DNA from 2 places in the Halomonas sp. 113 genome. Region 1 is predicted to be linked to the other one. Evidence: predicted binding sites of a transcription regulator. Region 1 holds the regulator's gene; the other holds the start of a gene.
The links. The regulator sigma-54, encoded in region 1, starts transcription at its own class of promoters, with help from an activator protein. The targets are predictions, from matches to a motif close to TGGCACNNNNNTTGCTNT.
Positions count from the first base shown of each region.

Region 1 (10,107 bases):
AAAAACACCGCGCCTTATCCATACCCCGCAGCGCAGCGAAACCTGGACGGAAGAGCCCGAGGCAGTACTGTATGACAGCGAAAACCGTCAGTGGCTGGCCAGCGCCGCTGTAGGCACGCTCAACACCGCTACCCAAGCCCTGCTGCTGTCAGGTTCGGCTCGGCTGTTTGCACCAGATGAAGGCTGGCAGCTAGATACCGAGCTACTGCACTATGATGGCCTCGAGCAGCATGCATGGAGTGACACACCGGTATTGATGCAGCAACCGCCACAGCAAATGAGCGCTTCACATATGGACGTTTGGCTTAACACCAGCCAGGTTCGCTTAACGGATAATGTGCGCGGCACGCACCCCCCGGCCACACAACGCTAATAGGAACCGCCATGAAAGCCATGATTTCCCCAGCCCTGCTCTACACTGCACTGTTCGGTTTAGCGATACCTTTATCAGTGTTAGCCCAAACCAACTCATCTTCCCAACAAGCCCCAGTGGAAGTGGAAGCCGACCGTTTAGATCTTGATCAGCGGGCAGGCACAGCTGTTTATACTGGGGATGTGGACATTCGCCAAGGCGAAATGCAGCTGCGCGGCGAGCGGGTAGAGATCGAACGCAACGACGCGGGCGAACTCTCGACAGCCACCGCTACCGGTGAGCGCGCCTACTTGCGCCATCAAGGCGAAGGGCAAGAAGGCCCCACGGAAGGCTGGGCGCGGCGGATTATTTATCACGTCGCCGAGCGTCGCGTAGAGCTGATCGACCAAGCCGAACTGACCCAGCAAGAGGACACCTTTAGTGGCGGTCGCCTTGAGTATTTTATTGACCGAGAAGTGATTCAAGCGCGCTCTGACGTTGATGGCAGCGAGCCCCAGCGCATACGCATGACCCTTCAGCCTGAACAATAGGGAGCCTAGCTGTGGCCACTGCTGACACTGCGCCGATCAAAACCCTTTATGCCCACCACCTGGCTAAAAGCTACAAACGCCGCCGAGTGGTCAAAGACATCAATCTAGAGATATCCCAAGGCAGTGTCGTTGGCCTTTTGGGCCCCAACGGCGCGGGCAAAACCACCTCATTTTATATGATTGTTGGGCTGGTCAAATCCGACGCTGGCAAGGTGGGTATCGACGATGTGGATTTAACGCGCGCCCCCATGCACGAGCGCGCAGCTGCGGGGATTGGCTATCTACCTCAAGAGGCGTCTATTTTCCGCAAACTCTCGGTTGCCGAGAATATTATGGCGATACTCGAGACCCGCAAAGAGCTTAACCGCAGCGATCGCGAACAGCGCCTGGAAGCGCTACTCGAAGACTTCCATATCACCCATATTCGCGACAACCTGGGCATGAGCCTTTCGGGCGGCGAGCGCAGGCGTGTAGAAATAGCCCGCTCGCTAGCCACAGAGCCCGCTTTTATACTGCTCGATGAGCCTTTTGCGGGCGTTGACCCCATCTCGGTAGGTGAGATTAAAACCATCATTCGTGCACTGAAACAGCGCCATATCGGCGTGCTGATCACCGATCACAACGTGCGTGAAACACTAGACATTTGCGATATCGCCTATATCGTCGGCGATGGGCAAATCATCGCCAGTGGCTCGCCCGCCTCGATTCTCACCAACCAAAAAGTAAGGGATGTGTATTTGGGCGCCGATTTTCGCCTGTAATGTTTTTGCCTTAATCGCCCCTAAATAGCGCTTTAAAACAACTTTACGACCAATGGCATGCTTATTGCACTTGCGCCAAGCACTCACTCGCACTAGGGTGGAGCATTCTGATTAACGAGTGGTTCTCAGATGGTCATGAAAGCTTCTCTCCAACTGCGTATCGGCACACAGCTGACCATGACGCCCCAGTTGCAGCAGGCCATTGCGCTGCTGCAACTCTCTACGCTGGATCTTCGTCAAGAAATTCAGCAGGCCCTCGATGCCAATCCCATGCTGGAGCAGGAAGATGAATTTAGTGAACAGGCTGTCAGCGAGCCTAAGGAAGAAGAGTGGTCAGAGAGCATCCCTACTGAGCTCTCGGTAGATAGCGACTGGTCAGATACCTATCAAGATATGGGAAGCCAGGGGGGCAGCAGCAGCGAAGGCCCCGACTTTGAGCGCCAGGCAGCCGGGCAGAGCCTTCATGGCCACCTGCTGTGGCAACTCGCCATGACCGATTTTAGCGCTCGCGAGCAGCTTGTCGCGGAAAGTTTAATCGACGCGCTAGACGCCAACGGCTACCTGACCCAGCCGCTCAACGACATCCGTGAAGGGCTTCGTGCCCAGGGCATTGACGGGCTAAGCCAACGCGAAGTGGAAACCATTCTACTCAAGCTCCAGCAGTTTGAGCCGACCGGCATATTTGCCCGTGACTTGCGTGAATGCTTGATGCTGCAGCTCGCCGCTCTCCCCGATAATACGCCACTGCTGGTTCCCGCCCGCCGCTTGGTGCGGCAGTTTCTCGAAGCGCTTGGCAAAGACGATATGCGTCTGCTGAAACGCCGTCTAGGGCTCGACGACGAACAGCTGTCCGATGTCATCCTGCTTATTCGCAGCCTAGACCCACGCCCAGGCAGCGCCTACGGCGACACCGATGACAGCTATGTCACCCCCGATCTAGTCGTCCGCCACGATAATGAAGGCTGGCATTTAGAGCTCAACCCCGAGGCCCTGCCACGGCTGCGCATTCAGCCCGACTACGCCAGCTTGATTAAGCGTGCGGATAAAAGCGATGACAACCAGTTTCTCAAAGAGCACTTGCAGGAAGCGCGCTGGTTGATCAAGAGCCTCTCTAGCCGAAACGATACGCTGCTGCGTGTTGGTCGCGAAATCATTACCCGCCAGATTGGCTTTTTAGAGCACGGCGAAGAAGCCATGAAACCACTGATACTGGCCGACATTGCCGAAGCCGTGGAGATGCACGAGTCGACTATTTCACGGGTAACGACGCAAAAATATATCCATACACCCCGTGGTGTGTTTGAACTCAAATACTTTTTCTCAAGCCAGGTGAGCGGTCAAGATGGCGACAGCCACTCCAGCACCGCCATCCGTGCACGACTCAAGAAACTGATTCAAGAGGAGCCGCCCGGCAAGCCGCTTTCAGACAGCCGCTTAGTGACGCTATTAGGCGAAGGAGGGATTCAAGTGGCGCGTCGTACGGTGGCGAAATACCGTGAAGCCATGGGCATTCCCTCTTCCAGTGAACGGCGTCGTTTGCGCTAACTTCGTTAACGTTTCAGGGAAACTCTCGACAAGGGCTTTGCAACGCGGCAAAAAGGGTTACAATCGAAGTACAGTCCGATGGATAAGGAGCACGTCAATGCAAGTAAATATCACTGGTCATCACGTAGAACTGACTGACGCCTTGCGTGACTATGTCAACGAGAAGCTTGAGCGTGTAGAGCGCCATTACGACAATATAACTACGGTGCAAGTCACCTTATCAGTGGAGAAAGAGCGCCAGCAGGCCGCCTGTACGCTGCACGCCGCAGGTGCTGACTTACATGCGGAAGCCCTAGACAGTGATATGTACGCCGCTATCGACGCACTAGCGGACAAAATCGACCGTCAACTCGTTAAACACAAGGAAAAAGCACAAGCTCGCGCCCAAGGCGCCGGTGTGCGTTAATTCAATGACGTTGGAAACCATACTCCCCCCGGAACGCGTTCTGTTCGACGTCCCCGGGGGCAGCAAAAAAAGGGTGCTGGAGTTTTACAGCACCTTTATCGCCCAAAATATCCCCAGCCTGGACAGCCAAGAAGTGTTTAGCCGTTTAATCGGCCGCGAGCGCTTAGGTAGTACGGGTATTGGTAACGGCGTGGCTATTCCTCATGCGCGTAGCCCCCACTGCAACGCCCCTATCGCTGGATTTTTGAAACTGGCTGAAGCGATCGATTTTGACGCTATCGACGGCGACCCGGTAGATCTGGTGTTTGTCCTGTTGGTACCCGAAGAGGCAGATGACACGCATCTCTCACTACTGGGTCAGGTAGCGACCATCATGAATGATGCGGACACGCGCCAGCAACTGCGTAAAGCAGCCAGCCAGCGCGAACTGCTTGAGCTGATTACCGCCAAAATTCGCGAGCAATCAGCGGCCTAAGGGTCTGAAACCCTGTTCAGGGCAGATCACAGCAGGTTATCCGCTCACCACCCTCAACGCAGCTTGATCAAAGCAAAGAGAGACTCTATGCAACTGGTGATCATTAGCGGCCGCTCCGGGTCAGGTAAATCTATCGCCTTGCAAGCGCTGGAAGATCTTGGCTACTACGCGATTGATAACCTCCCAGCTATGTTGCTGGGGTCGTTGGTGGATGAACTGCGTGACCAGGGCGACCGAGCACATTTAGCGGTGAGTATTGATGCCCGCAATTTGCCGGGAGCTCTGGAGCGCCTGCCCTCTTTATTAGACGAGTTGCGCCAGCGTAAAATCGTCTTTCAAGTTATTTACCTGACCACCGATGCGCGCATACTGCTTGAGCGTTACTCAGCAACGCGTCGCCGTCATCCGCTGACCCGCGATAGCGAAATGACGCTGGAAGAGGCGATCAATAAAGAAGAGACGACGCTAGAGGATATTCGCGATCTGGCCGATCTATTGATCGATACATCACGATTATCGGTGCACGATTTACGCCGTCGCATTACCGACCAAGTAGCCCATCAGCGGCGCGACAAGCTGACGCTAACGCTGGAATCGTTTGGGTATAAACGCGGCGTACCGTTAGACGCCGACCTGGTCTTCGATGTGCGCTGCCTGCCAAATCCGTACTGGGATCCAACGCTGCGCCAGTTCACTGGCCGCGACGCGGAAATCGTGGCTTTTTTGAACAGCTATCCGATTGTTGATGCCATGAGCGACGACATCTTGGCCTGGCTAGAGCGTTGGCTACCCGCTTACCAGAATAGCCAACGTAGCTACATGACTATCGCGATTGGCTGTACTGGTGGCCAGCACCGCTCGGTCTATATGGCCGAGAAGTTAGCGGAAAAATTGACTCCTAGCATGGGCGAAGTTCAACTTCGCCACCGCGAACTGGGTCTGCACTACACCATAAGCGAACAGTTGGCCGCTCCCCTCGTCAGCGCTTCCACACCTAACGAGCGGCCAGAGACCTCTTAAGCGCGTCTATCCATTAATGACACCACTCGGCGAAAAGGAACCAGGGTGCCAGAACGCATACTTACACTTACCAATCAACGCGGGCTACACGCTCGCGCGGCGACAAAACTGGTCAAATGCGGCCAACAGTTCACGGCAAAAATACGCGTTTACAAACAGCAACAGGCCGCCGACGCCGCCAATATCATGTCACTGCTGATGCTTGCCGCACCTTGTGGCACCGAGCTTAGAATCACCGCCGAAGGCGATGACGCCGAACAGGCGCTTGAAGCGATTCAAGCGCTGTTCGACGCCCGCTTTGAGGAGGATCAGTAAGCCGCCGCTTGGCTTGTTAGTCCCCCGCCACGGTCATGGCATCAATCAACCAGCTACCCGTGTGAACACTGCCACGGGTATCAGTGTCATCGCCAATACCTACTAAGCCAGCAAACATCCGCTCCAGGTTTCCGGCAATGGTGAACTCTTCGACCGGGTACTGCACCTTTCCATTTTCGACCCAAAAACCTGCTGCACCGCGGGAATAGTCACCGGTCACACCGTTGACACCTTGGCCCATCAACTCAGTCACCCAAATACCCCGCCCCATCTCTTGCAACAAGCTTTCGCGTGATTGCAGTGGCGTTGCTAAACGCACGTTACGTGCCCCACCGGCATTGCCCGTGGTTTGCATATCGAGACGACGAGCGCTGTAAGAAGAGAGCATATAGCTGGCAATGCGTCCCTGATCGATAAAGCGATTATTGCGCGTTTGCACGCCCTCGCCATCAAACGGTGAGCTTGCCGTAGCGCCAATCTCCATTGGCCGCTCTTCAAGACTAAACCAGTCGGGAAACAATGGTGTACCGAGCCGGTCGCACAAAAACGAGGCCTGCCGGTAAAGCGCACCACCGGCTAACCCACCGAGCAGGTGGCCAATCAAGCCACTGGCCAACGATGGGTCAAACAGCACCGGAAAGGTGCCCGTTGGCGGCCGTTTAGCACCTAGCCTGCGCAGCGTACGCATCGCGGCTTCGCGCCCCACCTCAGCGGGGTCACGTAGCGCCTTGGGGTCACGGGCAGAGGTGTAGTCATAATCACGCTGCATACCGCTCGCGTCTTGGGCAATCAGCATGCAAGAAAGAGAGTGACTACTGCCCTTTTGGGTACCTAAAAAGCCGTGGCTATTGGCGTAAACGCGCACCCCTTCGCCACTGGAGAGAGACGCGCCATCTGACTGTGAGATGCCGTCAACGTCTCGCCCCGCCTGCTCGCAGGCAAGCGCTAACTCAATCGCCTCATCCGTTGTGAGCGCCCAGGGGTAGTGCACTTTTAGATCGGGCAACTCAGTAGCCATAAGGGAGGCATCGGCCAACCCTGCGGCCGGGTCTTCGCCGGTATAGCGGGCAATCGCCAGCGCTTTCTCTACGGCTGCCTGGATCGAGGCACTGCTGGCATCAGTGGATGAAGCGCTGCCTTTACGTTGACCCACGTATAGCGTGACGGCAATGCCTTGGTCACGGGATAACTCAACCGTTTCAACTTCGCCCAGGCGTACGCTAACGCCTATACCCTGATCGACGCTTGCGCCTACTTCGGCAGCATCCGCGCCCAAGCGCTTCGCCAGCGCTAACGCCTCTTCGGCGCGCGCGGTCAATAGCGACTGCTGCGCGGATGCATCAAATGCCTGTGCCATATGGCCTCCTATTTCAACCGAATGCCTCTCAACCAAAGTCTTGCAAGAGAGTGTCATCGGCGAATCAATGTTGTACTCGCAGCTGGTATAATGCCGCCACGAATCTTGTCTGTGAGTCACACTATGCGTAAGCAACGTCCCGATCCCGTTGAAGTAGAAGAACAGGAAGAACGCCCTAGCAAGTCGCAACTCAAACGCGAAATGCATGCCTTACAGGCACTTGGGGAAACCTTAATCGCCATGCGACCGGCGGAACGCGCCCGTTTCCCCCTCTCTGACGATATGCTACGCGCTATCGAGGAAACCTCGCGTATTCGCTCCCATGAAGGTCGCCGCCGCCATATGCAGTATGTCGGTAAGCTGATCCGTAAAGAGGATCTTACCGCCATTCAAGCCGTGTTCGACTCCATCGACCAGGAGCAAAAGCAGCGCGACCACGCGTTCCACCGACTGGAAAAATGGCGGGAACGCTTAATTGACGAGGGCGATGCGGCAGTTGACCTGTTTATGGCGGAGCACCCCGACGCCGATCGCCAGACACTGCGTCAATTGATTCGCAACGCCCAGCGGGAACGCGAACAGGGCAAACCGCCGACCAGCTCGCGCAAGCTCTTCAAACACCTGCGCGAAACCCTCGCACTTTAAAAACAGCCTCTTTAAGACGGTTTTTCAAGACCGCCTATCAAGACTGCGTGCCGCCGACGGTCAGCTCATCCAATTTCAGGGTGGGCTGGCCCACACCCACCGGCACGCCCTGCCCTTCTTTACCACACACGCCAATGCCGGTATCCAGCGCCATATCATGGCCAATCATGGAAACACGCTGCATCGCTTCCGGCCCGTTACCAATCAAGGTGGCGCCTTTCACCGGCACCGTCACCTTACCGTCTTCAATCAAGTAGGCTTCGCTGGCAGAGAACACAAATTTGCCAGAGGTGATATCCACCTGCCCGCCCCCAAAGCTCACCGCGTAAATACCGCGCTTAACGCTTTTGATAATATCGCTGGGCTCATCTTGGCCCGCAAGCATGACCGTATTCGTCATGCGCGGCATCGGCAGGTGGGCAAAGGATTCGCGTCGCGCATTGCCTGTGGGAGCCATACCCATTAAGCGGGCATTGAGTTTGTCCTGCATATAGCCGGTCAAAATGCCGTCTTCGATAAGCGGCGTGTATTGGCCCGGCGTGCCCTCGTCATCCACGCTCATCGAGCCACGGCAATCCGATAGTGTCGCATCATCGACAATCGTCACGCCTTTTGCGGCCACGCGCTCGCCCATTTTGCCAGCAAAAGCGGAACTGCCCTTACGGTTGAAATCCCCTTCCAAACCATGGCCGACGGCTTCATGAAGCAAAATTCCCGGCCACCCCGACGCCAGCACCACAGGCATTTGCCCCGCGGGCGCATCGACGGCTTCCAGGTTGACCAGTGCCTGACGCACCGCCTCTTTGGCGTACTGCTCGGCAACTTGGTCATCGCGCAGCTTGGCCATGGAGTAACGGCCACCGCCGCCCGCACTGCCACGCTCACGACGACCATTTTTAACCGCGATAACGCTGACATTAAAGCGCACCAGCGGGCGAATATCCGCCGCCAAGGTGCCATCGCTTGCCCGCACCAGCACTACTTCGTAGGTACCTGAAAGAGAAGCACTCACTTGACTGATGCTCGGGTCTGCAGCACGCGCGATTTTGTCAGCCTGTTTTAGCATGGCGACTTTGTCTTCCGCGCTTAGCCCGGCCAGGGGGTCGATTCCCGCATAGCGCGACATGGCGGATACCGGGCGCACCAACTGTCCAGGCAGACGTTGACCGCTGCGGACGATGCCTGCCGCCGTGCGGCCGGTGTCCATTAGCGCATCGGCCGTTATTTGGTTGGAGTAGGCAAAGCCAGTCTTTTCACCTGCCAGTGAGCGTACGCCGACGCCACCGTCAATATTGTAGCTGGCCTCTTTTACCTCTCCATCCTCCAGTACCCAGCCCTCTTGCCAGGTACGCTGGAAATAGAGATCGGCATAGTCAATGCCCGCGCCCATGGCGTAGCCCAACCCCGTTTCCAGAGCCTCTAAATCGAGCCCTCCGGGGGTCAACAGAATGGCAGCGGCCGTATCTACATCACTTTTATATGCGGTCATTGGGGGCCTTCTAAAGTAACCTGCGGCGAAGTCCAAGGGCCTCGCACGCGATAATGGAGTGTCGTGGCGCGATCTAAGGCGTCGCCAAACAGCTGGTCAGCAAGGAACAGCGCGCCACCCACGATGGGTGCGCCAACGGCAATCGCCGCGATCGGTAAACTTTGCGTCACTGGTAGTGTGACGCCAAGCCGCTGGTCAAGTTCACGCGTCACCAGGTTGACACTGCCGGTAAGCGTTAGGGTGGTGGCCGGAGTATCAATTTGCAATGGCCCGCGCAGCGTCAGCAACTCACCAGTAACATCAGCCGTCCCCTTAACACGGTCAAATGCCGTGCCGCGGCCGGTAACGTCGGAAAAATCCAAGCGTAGACGACGTAAAATATTATCGAAATTGAGCAAGCCAATTAAGCGCGCAGGTGCCGATTCCAGAGTGACAAAGCGGCCATCACGAATGTCGGTACTGATATAGCCATCTGAGCGGCTTAACTCCAACTGCCAGGGCGCCCCCGGCCAATCAAGCGAAGCAGCCACATCGGTACTTCGGCTACGCATGGCCACCGGTTGGTCAAGACGCTCAAGGGCGGTGCCGATGTCGCCACCCTGAATCGTAATGTCCGCACGGGTATGACTGGAAACAGCGTCCCCCTCCCAGTAAAGCTCACCTCGCGCAGAGAGCTGACCCAGGGTTAAGCCAACGGGGGTAAGCGAAAAACGCTCGCCGTCAGTTTTCCAGTAAGCAGTCAAAGGGCCGAAGCGGCGCGGCCCCATAGCAATTTCGGCTAAGCGTAATCGTCCATTGGGCACATCGGCTAGCCAATCAGGAATGGCCACAGGCACCTTGCGCTGGGTGTCGACCGTTTCCATCCAGGAGTCTGGCATCGGAGCATCGCTGTCGTGTTCAACATTGGCTAACGCCAGCAAGCGATCAAGCGCCAGCGCTTCAATGGCCACATCTAACGGTTGCGGTGATTGAGCATCGTACAGTAAATGCCCAGTGACCAGATTACCGCTTAGCCCCAAATCGATCCGGCCATCGTTCACGCCTCCCGACGCGTTAAGGCTGCCTAAACACTCCCTTTGGTAAACCACACAGGGTGTGGCTAACGAGACCGCCAACGGTATTTGAGTACCTCCACCCGACGCACTGAGCAACCCGCTGGGCATTAGCGGTGAAATCGCCTGCTGCCACGCT
Region 1 is NZ_LR881453.1:1,977,451-1,987,557, reverse strand. Features, by position in the region: gene lptC (LPS export ABC transporter periplasmic protein LptC) at 1-373, shown strand, start outside; gene lptA (lipopolysaccharide transport periplasmic protein LptA) at 385-903, shown strand; gene lptB (LPS export ABC transporter ATP-binding protein) at 915-1,664, shown strand; gene YERSI8AC_RS09270 (RNA polymerase factor sigma-54) at 1,794-3,209, shown strand; gene hpf (ribosome hibernation-promoting factor, HPF/YfiA family) at 3,307-3,615, shown strand; gene YERSI8AC_RS09260 (PTS sugar transporter subunit IIA) at 3,620-4,090, shown strand; gene rapZ (RNase adapter RapZ) at 4,178-5,110, shown strand; gene YERSI8AC_RS09250 (HPr family phosphocarrier protein) at 5,156-5,425, shown strand; gene pmbA (metalloprotease PmbA) at 5,442-6,782, opposite strand; gene yjgA (ribosome biogenesis factor YjgA) at 6,906-7,427, shown strand; gene tldD (metalloprotease TldD) at 7,465-8,916, opposite strand; gene YERSI8AC_RS09230 (YhdP family phospholipid transporter) at 8,913-10,107, opposite strand, start outside.

Region 2 (10,107 bases), 1.5 Mb from region 1:
CGCATCGTGATAGGCAAAAAAAGCACGAAATTCAGCAGGGCGATGGGCCAACATCAGAAAGACATTGGGCACAAAACCCGCTTTACCCTGAACGGTCAAAATGGTATTGCGAATATCGTCAGGCAGGTCATCCAATGTTTCAGGCACGTTAAAACGACTTAATGATGAAGACATGCTCACCTCTTTCTTGTTAAGTTTAGCCATCTCATAAAAACGGCTTAGCGGTTGTGTAACAAAAAGCTGAATTAAGAGGCTTTTATTCAGCCGCCCTACTCGCCATACTGAAGATTCGTTCTGTGACAAAAAAACATGCGCTACTCTTAATAAACAGTTCGTTCAAAGGGACACTGTCATGAGCCATAACGAAGCCAAGGAACATACCCCCGGTCGTCTAAACGAGCTGTTTACTGACCCTTACCGAGCATTTGAAAATGATACCGATGAGCGTCAGCTGCACATTCGTATAATGCTACATATGCTGCTTGCCCGCCCAATGACACGGGGTCAAATGACACTTCGCGTCATTCATGGCTGGGAAAATGGCGGCTGTGAGCCCGAAGACCTCCAGCATGTCGACTATACTCTTGATGGCGTTCCTGACTTTAAGCGCGCTGTACAAGATTTTGAACACGCTTCTAAGCACAACACACCGTTACCTGCCGACAACAGCGCCATTCTTGCCGCCCCGCTTGCCAATGCAATTGCAGACGCCGAAGCCGAAGGGCAAGACCTTACCAACGATATTCGCGAGACCCCTGCGCGCTGGCCAGCCTTTGAGGGTGGTTTGGCACTATATACGCTGTTTAAAATGTACCATCGGCTGATTTATGGCGAAGATGACACCTACCGCTGCACGCAGTGTGTAACTCCGCTGGGAATGCGCGAAATACATGAGTTTCACCTTGAAGAGGGTGAGTTTGCTCTGCTCGTCCCCCCTGCTGAACACTTTATGGGTAAGGAGTCGCTGTTAGTATTGCATGAAAGCCAGCTCGGCCCCATTGAACAGCTGCTTGAAGAGAGCCTTCCGCTGTTTGACAACTTTTAAGCCAGCCACCTGGCTTGATCTGCCAAGCGGTTAACCGACCTCGTTAGCAACTGGCCCCGCTTAAGCGGAGCCAGTTAGCGCCACTTTTTTAACCCAGCGAAATCGTGCTATTAATACCGCTGGAAACATTCTCGGGTTCAAACCAACGTGCCGTTACGGTTTTTGTTTGTGTCCAGAATGCAATCGCCTGCTTACCATTGGGCCCTAAATCGCCCAGCTTTGAAGCCCTTGACCCGGTGAAACTAAAGTAAGCGACCGGTACGGGGATTGGCACGTTAATACCAATTTGTCCAACATCGATATCGGTTTCAAACCGGCGCGCTACCCAGCCTGAGTTAGTAAAGATGGAGGTACCGTTGCCGTTGGGATTGGCATTGATAAAGGCAATCGCCTCATCCAGGGTTTCAACACTGACCACACACAGCACGGGGCCAAAAATCTCTTCGCGATAAATGGTCATATCGGCGGTTACATCGGCAAACAGGGTCGGCCCCACGAAGTTACCGTTGGGGTAACCCTCTACCTGAACCTTGCGACCATCAACCATCAGTTTGGCGCCCTCTTTCTCCCCTGCATCGATTAAACGTAGTACACGATCACGGGCAGCAGGTGACACCAGCGGGCCCAAGTCCGCATCAAGCTGAGTGCCTGGGCCTACTTTCATTGCTCGCGCCGCATCTACTATATCGCTTAGCCACTCGCGTGCCTCGCCGACAAGCACCACTACCGAGTTCGCCATGCAGCGTTGGCCCGCAGCGCCAAAAGCTGAGCCCAGCAGGTTGTTGATCGCTTGACTACGGTTAGCATCAGGCATAACCACACAGTGATTCTTGGCGCCCATCATCGCCTGCATGCGCTTGCCCGCCGCTGCTGCACGGTTATACAGCAGCGACCCCACATGGGTAGAGCCGATGAACGAGAGCGCTTTGATATCCTGATGATCGGCAATTTGATTGGCCACGTCCGGGCCACCGTGCACTACGTTGAGCACGCCCGCTGGGATACCCGCTTCATGGGCTAGCTCCACTAAGCGCATGGTGGAGCTGGGATCCTGTTCGGAGGGCTTAAGCACAAAGGTATTTCCGGTGGCAATCGCCAGCGGGAACATAAAGCAGGGCAACATAATCGGGAAGTTAAAGGCGGTAATCCCAGCCCCCACCCCCAGCGGCTGGTGCATGGTGTAAACGTCTACCTCGTTGGCAGCGTTTTCGGCTAATTCACCCAACTGCAACGAAGTAATCGAACAAGCGTGCTCTACCACTTCCAGACCACGACCCACTTCGCCTTCCGCATCGGGCAGGGTTTTACCATGCTCCTCGGTGATAAGTGCCGCCAGTTCAGCGGTATTGTCGCGAATCAGCGCCTGCAGCTTGAGCATGATGCGCATGCGTTTCCCCAGCGGCACTTTACGCCACTCCTTGAACGCCTCTTTGGCACTACTGATAGCGCGTTCTACTTCGTCAGCGGTACAGAACGGCACTCGAGCCACTACTTCTTGCGTCGCGGGGTTGACCACGTCGCGCCACTCCTGGCTCTGTGACTGCACGGGCTGGCCATCGATATACATGGGAATTTCGCGAACGGACATAGCGTTGCTCCTATTTATGGTTGTGGTTGTTATGGGTGCGAGTATTAAAAAAGCTGTTTTTAAAACGCATCGCGGTAAGGCAAGTACACAGGGTATAGCAGCAAGTTGACGTTAACGTCAACCAAGTATCTCATGAGTAAACAAAATCTACGCCAGGACGTCAATTAGCCTTTCCATTGTGGCACCACGCTGGCTATGCTTCGGCTAATCAGTGTGCCGCAGGCTTGCGGATCGCCCACGGCGAAAGCGCGTGTTTAAACACAGGGAATTATCTATGCAGACCTTTCACTGCCGCTGTGGCAATCCGCTGTTCTACGAAAACACCCACTGCCTTGCCTGTCAGTCAGAAGTAGGCTGGTGCCCTGCTTGTAGCAATATCGTGGCCATTGAGCCCTTGGATAACGGCGGCTATCGCTGTACCCACCCGGGTTGCGATACAGCGCTAATGAAGTGCCACAACTACGCTGTTGAAAACGTATGTAATCGGCTGGTGGTGATGGAACACGGCCAAGCGGACACGCTCTGCGACTGCTGTCGTTACAACGAAGTAATACCCGACCTCAATATTGCAGGCCACCGTGAGCGTTGGGCGGCACTAGAGGCTGCTAAACGGCGCCTTTTTCATACTCTGGATCTACTTAAACTTCCCCACGGTACCAAAGACGACGACATTGCTGTGCCGTTAAGCTTCTCATTTATGGCTGATGCCCTCCCCGACCAGGGCTTATGGCGTTCCACCGCCAAGCCAGAGAAGGTGTATACCGGCCATGCAGCAGGGCATATCACCATCAACATCAAAGAAGCCGACGACGTTGAACGCGAGCGTTTGCGGGTCGACATGAACGAATCCCATCGCACATTAATTGGTCATTTCCGCCATGAAATCGGCCACTACTATTGGGATGTATTGGTTAAGGATCGCGATGAAGAAAATTGCCGTGCGGTATTTGGCAATCACCACCGGCCAACCTATGCCGAAGCGTTAGAGCGCTACTACCAGCAGGGGGCGCCCAGCGACTGGCCTAATCGCTTCATCTCTGCTTACGCCACCATGCACCCCTGGGAAGATTTTGCTGAAACATTTGCCTACTACTTGGATATAGTCGCCGTGCTGGATACCGCACTGCACATGGGCATTACCCCCGTTGAGTACGACGGCAGTCTGGAGAGCATGCTGATTGCCTTTCATCAGGTAGGGATGGCAGTGAATGAGCTCAACCGGGATATGGGCCTGCTCGATTTGGCCCCAGGAGTGCTTGCCCCAGCGGTGCGCGAGAAGCTGGCGTACCTGCATCGAATCGTGCAGGCCGCCAGCCCGCTAGAGCGCGACTCCCCCACTGGTTAGTCGTTATCGTTATCCCCTGCGTGGCTTTGACTCTGGCTCTGACTCTGGTTTTGGGTGACGCGGGGCACGCTGTCGTCATTCACAAAGTAGGTTGCGCTAAGAGTATCGTGGATAGCGGCAAAGCCGATCTGCAGTTCGTCGATAAACAGGTGCAGCTTGCTGGGTGAGTGGGCCAGCGCTTGAATATCGGCATCCACCACATCGGCGCGCACCAGTGAAACGGTCGCTGCCGGTCGATCCTGTCTTGGCAGTAGCGTCAGCTCATGGCCCAGCGTCTCCAAGCTGCAGGCAATGGAGCGTGGCAGATTAGGATCTTGCAGCAAAAAGCGCAGCACATCCGGGCCCCGAACGCGTAAGCGTACCTGCTGACGGTACATTTGGTAGGCGGTGAGCGATTTGAGTACGCTCATCCACTGCAGGTTTTCAAACGGCAGTAGCTCTTCAGGGTTTTGCGGCAGCAGGCTGGCAGAGCGCACATCCACGATGCGAGTAGTCATATCGGCCCGCTCTAACTGACGCCCCAGCTCAATAAAGGTACGCGCAGGGCCATGGCTTAACGTGCCTTCAATCAGGCCCGTCAACGCCTGGCAGCTACGGATGACGCTTTTGAGAAAGCTATCGCGACGGCGTGGACTAACACCGTTTTCGGCATGATCAGCCACGCTCAGATAGAGCTGGTTAACCTCTTCCCAAATCTCCCGGGGCACCACATCCCGAGTGGTTCTGAGGTTCTCACGGGCACTGGCAAGCGCAGAGATAATCGAAATATCATTGTCAGTATCAGCGCATAAAAAGTGCACCACATTGCGTTCATCAAAGTCTTTATGGCGTGCGGTAAAGGCTTCCAGACTGCCGGTCATTTCGATAAGGGGTGCCCAACCGAGCGGTAAGCGACCCGGCAAATCGAGCATAAGGTGGCTATTGACACTCAGCAAACGGGCAGTGTCTTCCGCACGTTCAATATAGCGCGCCATCCAGTAGAGGTTCTCTGCAACGCGTGACAGCATGGCGTTAGGCTCCTTTCACCGCGGCCGCTGCCGCCTTATCGTCGGTTTCTACAATCCAGGTGTCTTTACTGCCGCCACCTTGAGAAGAGTTCACCACCAACGAACCCTCTATCAATGCCACGCGGGTTAGTCCACCGGTGGTGACATGGATTTCTGGCCCCGAAAGAATGAAGGGGCGCAAATCCACATGGCGCGGCTGCGGTAATCCATTCGCCAGCGTAGGCGTGGTCGACAGTGCCAGGGTCGGTTGAGCCATATAGTTGCGCGGGTTCGCCTTAATCAAGCGGGCAAACTCTTCGCGGGTCTCTTTGGTTGAGCGTGGGCCAATGAGCATGCCGTAGCCCCCCGACTCATTGGCCGGTTTCACTACCAATTCATCCAGGTGGTCGAGTACATAGCGGCGATCGTCCTCGAACATACACAGGTAGCTGGGCACGTTGGGGATCAGCGGCTCTTGATCGAGGTAGTAGCGAATCAACGCGGGAACAAAGGCGTAAACGACCTTATCGTCCGCCACGCCGGCCCCCGGAGCATTGGCAAGTGCTACTTTCCCCGCCCGCCAGGCGCGCATTAGGCCCGCCACCCCCAGCATGGATTCCGGGTTAAATGCTTCCGGGTCGAGAAACTCATCGTCTACACGGCGGTAAATAACATCGACCCGGCGTAGCCCTTCCACGGTGCGCATGTACACCACATCATCGTCATCAACGAGTAGATCACTTCCCTGCACCAGCTCGACGCCCATTTGCTGGGCAAGATAGGCGTGCTCAAAATAGGCAGAGTTGTAGATCCCGGGGGTCAGTACCACTACCTGGGGGTCATCACCTGGCCTTGGCGACATCGCCGCCAGCATGTCGTAAAGCTGAGCCACATAGTCATCAACGGGCAAAATCTTGCCTGAGGCGAACAGCTCCGGCAGTACCCGCTTGGTGACATTGCGGTTTTCCAGCATGTAGGAGACACCGGAAGGAATGCGTAAGTTATCCTCCAGCACGTAGAGCGTCCCGTCGCCATCGCGCACCAGGTCAGAGCCACATACATGAGCCCATACACCGTGAGGAGGGTTAATGCCAACACACTGGGGGCGGAAATTAACCGATTGTGCCAGCACCTCGGCGGGCAGTACTTTGTCCTTAATGACTTTTTGATCATGGTAAAGGTCATCGATAAATAGATTCAGCGCCTGCACGCGCTGCTTAAGGCCTGCCTCGGTTTTACGCCACTCACTGGCGGGAATGATTCGCGGCACAATATCAAAGGGCCAGGCACGGTCAATCATCGCGCCTTCAGAGTAGACGGTGAAGGTAATCCCCATGGTACGAATAGCGATCTCCGCCGCAGTTTTTCGCTCCGCTAACTCCTCGGCACTAAACCTTGCCAACATGTTGCACAATTCACCCGCTGACTCGCGTGGCTGACCGGGAGCGGCCATCAGCTCATCGTAGTAATCACGACACGCATAGTTATTCCAATTCACTTGGCTCATGGGCGCTCTCCTGGCGCGGGGGTGGAAGCGGCAACTTCCTCAATGCTCAGTGTAGGCCTGCCGCGTGCAAAACAATCAAACAAATGAGAGCAAAATGCGTACCATCTTTTGCGATATTTCAACGTTCACTTACTTAAACGCCGCTTGACAGAGAGCACGAGGAAATTAAAACGCCTTTACGCCCTATCTTGGTGCGCGCAAGTGGCATCAAGTTGGTGCATAACGCGATTTCCACTTTAGTTAAACGTCTTAGTTAAGATAGCGGCTGCAAAAAAGTAAAAGTGGAACGATACTTGCGAAACGTTCGGTTATTCCTTAACCCAACCGACCAGCCGGTTAATAACGGTTCTTTTGAGGGTGGCTCATGACCATTCGCGTTGCCTTGTATCATCGTACGGCTTACCACTTTGACCGCCCGGTGCGTCTTTCGCCCCATGTTATTCGGCTGCGCCCGGCGCCCCATTGCCGCACTCACATTGAGTCGTACTCGCTCAAACTCTCCGGCGATGACCACTTTTTAAACTGGCAACAGGATCCGTTTGGCAACTTCAATGCCCGTGTGGTGTTCCCTGAACCGCGCAAAGAGTTAACCATTGCCGTCGAGCTAATCGCTCCGATGACGGTGATCAACCCGTTCGATTTCTTTTTGGACGATATTGCGCAAACGATTCCCTTTGCTTACCCAGAAGCGCTGCGCCAAGAACTAAGCCCTTATCTTGAAATAACCGAGTCAGGGCCGCGGCTGATGGAGTGGCTCAAAGCCGTTCCCCGCGAACCGACTACCACCGTCGATTTTCTGGTTGCGCTTAATCAGCGACTCCAGGATGAAATCGGCTACCTAGTACGCCTGGAGCCCGGTGTTCAGAGCTGCGAAGAGACGCTGACACTCGCCAGCGGCTCCTGCCGCGACAGTGCCTGGCTGCTGGTGCAAATTTTCCGCCATCTGGGCCTCGCCGCTCGTTTTGTGTCCGGCTATCTCATTCAGCTCAAGTCAGATGTTAAAGCGCTGGACGGTCCGAGCGGCAGCGAGGTGGACTTCACCGACCTGCACGCCTGGACCGAAGTCTTCCTGCCCGGCGCCGGCTGGGTAGGCCTTGACCCCACCTCAGGTCTATTCGCTGGCGAAGGACACATTCCCCTCGCCGCCACTCCGACGACGGGTAGCGCCGCGGCCATCACCGGATTTTCGGATAAGTGTGAAGTCACCTTTGATGTGACCATGGAGGTCGAGCGCATCCATGAAGACCCACGGGTCACCAAGCCCTATAGCGATGAACAGTGGCAGCGTATCTGCACGCTGGGCGACCAAGTGGACGCTGAACTCTTACAGCAGGACGTTCGCCTTACTATGGGGGGCGAACCCACGTTTGTATCCGTCGATGATATGGAGAGCCCTCAGTGGAATACCGAAGCGTTAGGTGAGCACAAGCGCGAGCGCGCCGAGGCACTGCTAACCCGGCTGCAAGCCGCCTATGCGCCCGGCAGCGCTATTCAGCAACAGCAGGGCAAATGGTACCCCGGTGAACCGTTACCGCGCTGGGCGCTGGCCTGCTATTGGCGGAAAGATGGCGTGCCGCTATGGCGAGATCCAAAATGGCTAGCTTGTATGGAAGGCGCCCCCAAGGTAGCCGTGGATGACACCACTGCCCAACGCTTTACCAAAGCACTTAGCGAACGCCTGGGCGTGGCTGAGCGCTACTGGATTCCGGCGTTTGAGGATGCCTACTACTACCTCTGGAAAGAGCAGTCGCTGCCCGTCAATGTGGATCCGCGGGAAGCCAATCTCAAAGATGACGCCGAACGCCACCGTTTAGCTCGTTTGTTAGAGCAAGGCTTGGACGAAGTGGTGGGCTACGCCCTGCCGCTGCGCCACTCGATCAGCCAAGCTCACCGCTGGGAGAGCGGCCGCTGGCCGCTCAAGCGCGACCACTTATTCCTGGTGCCCGGTGACTCGCCCATGGGCCTACGCTTACCGCTTTCAGCGCTGCCCTGGGCCGACCCAGAGGAGCAGCCACAGCCTGAATCGCTGTTCGCCCCCCGGCCTGAACTGGGCGATATTCACGGCGAAGTCGCCCGCCGCAACGCCGAACAGCTGCATATCAGCGATGCCGAACGCCTGGGTCGCTCAAGCCACCCTAGCCCATCGCATCCGGAAGGCGAAGCCGTTCAACAGCAGCCACGGGCAAACATCGACCGGGAAAGTAGCGTCATTCACACCAGTCTATGTGTGGAACCGCGGGATGGCCGCCTGCATATTTTCCTGCCGCCGCTGACCAGCTTAGAGCACTACCTTGACCTACTGAGTACCGTTGAGGAGTGCGCCAAGGAACTCGCTTGCCCGGTCATGGTAGAGGGTTACTCACCGCCGAGAGACCCGCGCCTGGAAAACTTTATGATCACCCCTGACCCCGGCGTGATCGAAGTCAATATTATGCCCGCGGCCAGTTGGCAAACCCTGGTAGCACAAACCGAACGGCTATATGAAGAAGCGCGAAAAACCCGCCTGGGCACCGAGAAATTTATGCTGGATGGGCGCCATACCGGCACCGGCGGTGGTAACCATGTCACCCTGGGCGGGTTGACGCCTGACGACTCACCGTTTTTGCGTCGTCCGGATCTGCTGGCCAGTTTAGTCACCTACTGGCAGCACCACCCGAGTCTCTCTTACCTGTTTTCGGGTCTGTTTATTGGCCCCACCAGCCAAGCCCCGCGGGTGGATGAAGCTCGCCATGAAGCCCTCTATGAGCTGGAAATCGCCCTTCAACAAATGCCCGAAGGGGAAGTGGTACAGCCCTGGCTGGTCGATCGCTTATTGCGCCACCTGCTCACCGACTTAACCGGCAATACTCACCGCGCCGAGTTCTGTATCGACAAGCTCTATTCGCCGGATAGCGACAGCGGTCGCCTTGGCTTACTGGAACTACGCGGCTTTGAGATGCCACCCCATGCCCGCATGGGGCTGATGCAGATGCTGCTGATCCGCGCACTGGTAGCCCGCTGCTGGAAAACGCCCTACCGAGCCAAACCGGTGCGCTGGGGCAGCGCCTTGCAGGATCGCTGGATGCTTCCCCACTACCTCTGGAGCGACCTTGACGACGTGCTGGGTGACTTGCGCCACCACGGCTTCGATTTTGACCTGGAGTGGTTTGCCCCCTTCCTGGAGTTTCGCTTCCCGCTGCACGGATGCTTGCACACCTCCATGCTGGATATTGAGCTGCGCCAAGCCATCGAACCCTGGCATGTATTGGGCGAAGAGGCCTCAGCTGGCGGCACTGCCCGCTATGTGGATTCTTCGGTGGAGCGTTTGGAAGTCAAAGTCAGCGGCATGAGTGGTGACCGCTATGTGGTGACCTGCAACGGCCGCCGGGTACCCCTTTCAGCTACCGGCAGAAACGGTGAAGCCGTGGCTGGGGTGCGTTACCGCGCCTGGCAGCCGCCCTCAGCGCTGCATCCGCAAATTCCCATTCACGCGCCGCTGGTGTTTGATGTGATCGACACCTGGAACCAGCGCTCAGTCGCGGGCTGTACTTACTACGTAGTGCACCCCACAGGGCGTAATTTCGATACCTTCCCGGTCAATGCGTTTGAAGCCGAAGCGCGAAGACTGGGGCGTTTTAGTGACAGCGGCCATCGTCA
Region 2 is NZ_LR881453.1:3,507,096-3,517,202, forward strand. Features, by position in the region: gene YERSI8AC_RS16625 (peroxidase-related enzyme) at 1-174, opposite strand, end outside; gene YERSI8AC_RS16630 (hypothetical protein) at 353-1,045, shown strand; gene YERSI8AC_RS16635 (CoA-acylating methylmalonate-semialdehyde dehydrogenase) at 1,134-2,633, opposite strand; gene YERSI8AC_RS16640 (zinc-binding metallopeptidase family protein) at 2,908-3,978, shown strand; gene YERSI8AC_RS16645 (alpha-E domain-containing protein) at 3,975-4,985, opposite strand; gene YERSI8AC_RS16650 (circularly permuted type 2 ATP-grasp protein) at 4,990-6,471, opposite strand; gene YERSI8AC_RS16655 (transglutaminase family protein) at 6,836-10,107, shown strand, end outside.
Region 2: the regulator sigma-54 is predicted to act here: its motif matches at 6,558-6,575, upstream of YERSI8AC_RS16650 (circularly permuted type 2 ATP-grasp protein).